3 regions of the Paenibacillus sp. NN59 genome follow, and region 3 is predicted to be linked to each of the others. Evidence: riboswitches for the same ligand, from Rfam matches in the RefSeq annotation. Region 3 holds a riboswitch; each other region holds the start of a gene.
What was found. A riboswitch is a leader RNA that binds a small molecule or an ion and turns the genes downstream of it on or off. The one in region 3 is predicted to bind S-adenosylmethionine.

Region 1 (2,276 bases), 3.3 Mb from region 3:
GAGAGGTGGACTTTTGTTTGATGTCGGAGGTAGCAGGGCAACCTAAATCAAGTTGTAACGATTAACCGAACGTCACATAGCGCTTTAATTCATCTTCAGCTGTTCAACAGCTGTGAAAACATATATATTTTGCATCATCAGTGGAAAGAGGAGGTCTTCTATGCTACGTACGTTACTGGGAGAAAAGCCACGAGTGAATCAAGGGAAACTGAAACAAGCCATGGATACCATGGCGTTTACACTGGAGTCTTTTGAAAAACAGATGTATGTGGATCATGATCCGAACCATGATTATCGGAAGCTGTATGTATGGACACAGGGACTAATCTCTTCGTTGGATGAACTGGAGCAAAGTTATTTTGCAGCCGTACATTTTCGTAAAAAAGTAGTTGCAGGTTCAACGCGCGATATGAGTTCTGCTGAGAAATCTGAGTATGCCCGGTACGTTTATTTTTATAAAGATGCCTTTATTCGGTGCTTCGCGATTCTGGACAAATTGGGTACGGTCTTGAATGAAGTTTTCCAACTAAATACATCCAAAACCAAAGTGCATTTCTCCTATTATACCGTTCTGAGGCAATTCGAATATTATCGGGATCATCATGAGTTGGCACAGCAATTAATTAAGATTAAGGAAGCGTACCGAGAACCGATGAGCAGATTGCGAAAGCGGCGTAATATGGAGATTCATTACATGAATTCGGAAATGCAGGATGATTTGTGGCAGTTACATCAGACGTTGCGTGGCAAAGTGAAGCTGGAGGATCTTGATCAGCATCTTCTCGAAATGCAGCAAGGTGTAGATATGGTCTGTGAAACACTGAATATGGCCTATCGATACATCAATCGAATCTGGCGTAAACAGATTTTGAAACATTAGGTATAGCAATGATTTTAAATAATACCATTTGACAAATCGGAATACTTTGATTATACTGAGTTCCAGATCGAATCTTACATGGAATCGTGTCTTCAATACAGCATTTGATGCAGTTCGGTCATTATACATGACGAACTACATGAAACTATATAAACCTACAACTTTATATTTCTCTTATCGAGAGTGGCGGAGGGACAGGCCCGATGAAGCCCGGCAACCGATCAACGATGATGACATGAATGGTTATCCTTGTTGATGTTAGGTGCTAATTCCTACAGAATCATGTTGCACATGATTTTGGCAGATGAGAAGGTCATTTCACGTGAAGAGCCATCTTTGTATCTGCAAAGGGCTCTTTTTTTGCGTAGAACGGGGAGTTTTCCCTTCCTTCGGGTAAAGATATATGTAGGTGATGGGGAAGGAGCAGTATTAGTGATCGAATTGGTTGGATTAACCAAAACATATGGCAGACGTGCCAAAACAACGACGGCGTTGTCACACCTTGATCTGAAGATTCAGAAGGGTGAGATTTTTGGAGTTATTGGTCACTCAGGTGCAGGGAAAAGCACATTGATCCGATGTATCAATTTACTTGAGCGCCCGACAGAAGGTGAGGTTTGGGTCGATGGTATTAACCTGACTGAGCTTAGCAAAAGTGAACTACAGCAGCAAAGACGCAAGATTGGTATGATCTTTCAGCATTTTAATCTGCTGTCTTCTGCAACGGTATACGACAATGTGGCTTTCCCTTTAAAACTGGTCAACACACCTAAGGATGCGATTGATCGCAAGGTGAAGGAAATGCTCGCTCTGGTTGGTCTGGAGCAACATAGCAGCAAATATCCGGCACAGCTGTCTGGCGGACAGAAGCAGCGTGTAGGTATAGCGAGAGCTCTGGCAAGTGATCCGAATGTTCTTCTCTGTGATGAGGCAACCTCGGCACTTGATCCGCAAACCACCAATTCGATTCTGAAGTTATTGCTGGATATCAATGAAAAGTATAATCTGACGATTGTGCTAATTACTCACGAAATGCACGTCATCCAGAACATTTGCGATCGGGTGGCTGTTATTCATCAAGGTGGTATTGTGGAGCAAGGTCCAGTAACGGAAGTGTTCCTGAAACCGCAACATGCAATCACGCGGGATTTTGTCTCACGTGACAGCGAAGGTGGACTGGCACTGGAGGAAGCGGTTATGGCAAATGCCGGGACAGAGTTGCCAGCAGGTGTTTCTTCCAAGTTGGTGAAGGTCTCATTTCTTGGAGATAAAACCTATGAGGCGATTCTGTCGAGAACAGTTCGTAAAACAGGTGTGGATTTCGCTATTCTGCAAGGTACAATCTCTACAATCAAGCAGGTTCCTTATGGTCAACTGACGGTGCGTTTTGAAGGTG
Region 2 (2,276 bases), 3.0 Mb from region 3:
TTCCCGCAGATACTGTCTACGGAACATGTATTGAGACACGCTGATGCTCATCCAGACAACTACCACAGCAAGACCTGAGATTGAAACAAGCGTAATATAGACGGTTCCCGGCGCAATGATGCTGGACAGTAAAGCCAGTGCACCACCGGCCATACTAAGCACAAGTGCATTGAACGGCACACCGCGTTTGGTCAAACGGGCAAACCATGGAGAGATCGTCTTTTTATCCGCCAATGACCAGAGCATCCGTGATGAAGCATATAACCCCGAATTCGCTGCGGATAGAATCGCCGTTAAAATAACAAAGTTCATGATGTCGGCTGCATATGGAACACCGATCCGCTCCATGACAGCAACGAACGGACTCTCCAGCACGCTCGCATCTGACATCGGAAGCAATGCTGACAGAATAACAATCGTGCCAATAAAGAAAATAATCAAACGCCACAGCGTGGTGTGAATGGCCTTCGGAATGGTTTTTTCCGGATTTTCCGTTTCGCCTGCGGCAATACCAATCAGTTCCGTACCCGAAAAGGCAAAATTGACCGCCAGCATCGTCATCAGAATCGCAGTTGCCCCGTATGGGAACCACCCAGACGCTGTAATGTTGGAAAAGAACGGAGCCGGTTCAGCATTTGCCATCGGAATAATACCAAACATGGCAGCACCACCAAGAATAATAAAGATGACAATCGTCATCACTTTCACCAAGGAGAACCAAAATTCGGATTCGGCAAAAAGTTTTACCGTGAACGCATTAAACAGGAAGATCATCACGGCAAACAACGCACTCCAGATCCAGACGTTCACAGACGGAAACCAGCGTTGCATAAGCAGTCCTGCGGCTGTAAATTCTGATCCGAGCGCTACGGTCCAAGTAAGCCAGTACAGCCAGGCCACCGTGTATCCTGTCGCTGGTCCAATGTATTTAGCCGCATAACTATGGAATGCACCCGTCTCCGGCATATGCACAGACAGTTCGCCAAGACAGAGCATCACCAGGTACACCACCAAAGCACCGATCAAATAGGACAAAATCGTACCGAGCGGTCCGGCTTGTTGAATGGTATACCCTGAGCTAAGGAACAGTCCTGTTCCTATGACGCCACCAAGAGAGAGCATAACTACATGCCTCGTTTGCATTTTTCGCTGAAATTGGCCTTTATCGTTACTATTCTCCATATAACCTGCTCCCTGCTTCTTCATCCAGAACAAACAAAAAAGACCCACTCTTTCCTGAAGAGTGCGCCGTAACTGACAAATAAAAACAAACGCTCCTATCTATCAGGCTTTCACCCGCTGGAATTAGCACAGTATCCTTCAGATCTGTTGCTGAGGTTTCTAAGGGCCAGTCCCTCCACCTCTCTGGATAAGAAAATGATTTTGTATAACTATATCGACTGCTGCCTGATGTGTCAACATTTAAATAAACACCAGGTCCCCAATCGAGCTTTTGATCTTTTCCTTGGAGCCGAAGTTAACACATGAAGCATCCCGATTGAGTATATCAAGCTACTCTGTAGAGGAGCCTGGATTGACAATATTCGTTTTAATCTCATACGTAATAGGGACTGTCGCAAACACTTCATCCCAGTTATCTTTTACCTTCTTCCACGTTTTTGGATAATGGATTCGAATGCTGTCCCGAAAACCGGCAACGTCAGCTTTATACGTATGTTGGAGTTTATAAAGCATCTGGTCAATCTGTTGATCTACAATTTTGGCAAAATCCTTTTCGAGTTCCTTCAGATAGGCCCCTTTTTCTTCTTTTTCAGGCGCGCGCCAATCCTCCATTAACCAGCCCTCAGACTCTGCCTTGACATGGAACGAAATGTTCCCTCGAACTACCTTTGGAATTATTTTTATAGACTTTTTCTTGATCTCATAGAGAACTGTGAATCCTTCCTTACTATATGTTTTGATGACCCCGCCCGCCTTTTCCTCAGACTTAATCCAAGACAATGCTTCCAGGTCGGTTTGGCTAAGCTCCCCGATAAATTTCGTTGTTTTGCCTTTAAAGATGCTGCCCCCTGAAAATTTATCCTCGCCATCTGCATTCAACACATTTTGAAGCAAAAAACTGGAGCCAGACTGCATCTCTGCATCCAGTTTCGCAAGCGAAACAGGCTCCAGTATTTTATTAGAGATGTACGAGTTGTTCGTAATTCCCGTAAGATAAAAGGCCGGAATCCGAGAAGGATCTCTCGAAGTGAGCACATCTACCGCACGGTGATGGCTGATTAGTACAAGGCAATTGGGGCGAATATCGTTATCCC
Region 3 (2,276 bases):
ATGGACCCAATTTGAGCTAAACGGCTTTCAATTTTCAACTTGTTATCTTCCATTACTGCATCCTCCTGTAATCTGGATTAGATTTGTGGGCCAATATCGTAAGGGGTTTCCTGATACACATAGTAATTGAGCCAGTTAGAGAATAATAAGTTAGCGTGTGCACGCCATGTAGCCGGAGGTATCCGAGAAGGATCGTCCTTTGGATAGTAGTACTTCGGCAGCGCGATGTCCAATCCCTTGGCAACATCGCGGTCATATTCCCATTTCAATGAAAACGGATCATACTCGGCATGTCCTGTGGCAAAAATTTGCTTCCCGTCCTTGGTGGCAACCAGGAATACTCCTGCTTCTTCGGACTCTGCCAAAATTTCGAGTTTATCATTTTTCTCAATATCCTCACGTCTTACCTCCGTGTGACGGGAGTGTGGAACGTTGAACACTTCATCAAATCCACGCAGTATCGGAACATGAGGTTTGTTGATCGTATGCGGGAATACGCCAAAACACTTTTCATCCAGCGGAACTTTGGGTACATCAAAATGGTGGTATAGACCTGCTTGAGAAGCCCAACATATATGCATCGTCGAAGTTACATTCGTTTTGGTCCATTCAAAGATTTCCTGAATCTCTTCCCAATAATTCACGTCCTCAAAATCCATTTGCTCTACCGGTGCACCGGTAATGATCATCCCGTCAAAACGGCGATGCTGGATCTCATCAAATGTTTTATAAAACAGATCCAGGTATTCTTGAGATGTGTTCTTGGAAGTGTGGGATTTGGGGTGTACCAGCACAACATCCACTTGAATCGGTGTATTACCTACCAGACGAAGCAATTGCGTTTCCGTCGTTTCCTTCGTAGGCATCAGATTCAGTATGGCGATCCGGAGTGGACGAATATCCTGCTTGTATGCAGATGATTCGTCCATGACGAAAATATTCTCGCTCTCAAGCACTTCTTTGGCTGGTAATGTGTCTGGAATTTTAATTGGCATAGTGAGTTGACTCCTCCTTTTTCATGGGTCGCATCTGGTGCGAAAATCACGCTCTGAGAAGCTCTGCATATGACAAAGACCTCTCTCGGATTCCGAGAAAGGTCATATGTAAACAGATATGCGCCTCTCTCATCTCTCAGTTACAACAGCATCACAAGGATGCTTGGTCGCTGCAAGAATTAGCACCGTGCGTTATATCGCCGGTTGCCGGGTTTCATCGGGCTGGTCCCTCCACCTACTCTTGATAAGATTTCGCTGTATTCAATTTTAATTCAGATATATTAACTTTTACTTTAAAACATTACTGCCCTCACGTCAAGAACCAGTTGATTGGTTTTGAACCTAAACTCGGAACCGTTCATCATCCGTTGTCATACACTGCCTCAGAGCGTGAAATAGACACATTTTTGCGCTTGAAAGCACCCTAGACCAGCGGTATACTAGACAAGTGTTTATAAGCCCTTATGTGAGAGGTGACATATTAAATGGATGGCGACCCGAGGCCCAACTGGCAGTCGAATTCCGAACAACTGCATAGAGAATTGACATCAGCATGTCGGCAGCGGGACGTTTCTTCCGTTTGATTATAGATTGACAACGCAGTACAGTCCTGATAACAGGCTCCGCTGCCGACCGGCTGATCTGTTCTTTTGCGCCCATATTAACGATGAAATCCGCCAAGACGGCGGGTGCAGAAGGAGTAGATAACATGAAAATCCGGTTGGTTAACAACGGTGTATTTATCCCGGTGGATGACATTCAGCAAGCGCTGACTCCACCAGCAGAAGGATTCTACTGGATTGATGCGGACGTGGACGATTTGGCTGTACTTCAGCCGCTGTTCTCCATGCATGATCTGGCTGTTGAGGATTGCTTGAGTGATGAAGAACAGCGTCCGAAGATTGAAATTTATGAGAACCATTATTTTATCGTGATTAATAGCATTCGTTTCGATGATGAAGAGATCTTCCTGCGTGCAGTCAATCTCTTTCTCGGTAGACATTTTATCATTACGGTTACCAAACAAAAGATCAGCGAACTACGTACATTGAAGCCGATTCTCTGGGAACAGGAAATCAGCAGTCCAGATCGTCTCCTCTACTTGCTTGTTGACTTGATTGTGGACAATTACTTCACCGTTGGTGATCGAATTGAAGCGCGAATTGAGAAACTTGAGGAAGACATTCTGATGCATACCAAAAAGTCACATCTGAATGAGATTATCGGTCTGCGAAGCGAGATTTTGTGGCTTAAGAAAGTACTGGGACCTCAAAAGGAGGT

Region 1: another riboswitch for S-adenosylmethionine. It lies ahead of ACT89M_RS23265 (methionine ABC transporter ATP-binding protein); the one in region 3 lies ahead of metA (homoserine O-acetyltransferase MetA).
Region 2: another riboswitch for S-adenosylmethionine. It lies ahead of mmuP (S-methylmethionine permease); the one in region 3 lies ahead of metA (homoserine O-acetyltransferase MetA).

Annotation. Positions count from the first base shown of each region.
Region 1 is NZ_CP199678.1:5,326,917-5,329,192, reverse strand. It holds gene ACT89M_RS23270 (Cthe_2314 family HEPN domain-containing protein) at 161-880, shown strand; SAM riboswitch class I at 1,052-1,191, shown strand; gene ACT89M_RS23265 (methionine ABC transporter ATP-binding protein) at 1,313-2,276, shown strand, end outside.
Region 2 is NZ_CP199678.1:5,582,776-5,585,051, forward strand. It holds gene mmuP (S-methylmethionine permease) at 1-1,182, opposite strand, end outside; SAM riboswitch class I at 1,275-1,376, opposite strand; gene ACT89M_RS24525 (Ger(x)C family spore germination protein) at 1,513-2,276, opposite strand, start outside.
Region 3 is NZ_CP199678.1:2,011,027-2,013,302, reverse strand. It holds gene ACT89M_RS09070 (aminotransferase class I/II-fold pyridoxal phosphate-dependent enzyme) at 1-53, opposite strand, end outside; gene metA (homoserine O-acetyltransferase MetA) at 78-995, opposite strand; SAM riboswitch class I at 1,122-1,246, opposite strand; gene corA (magnesium/cobalt transporter CorA) at 1,705-2,276, shown strand, end outside.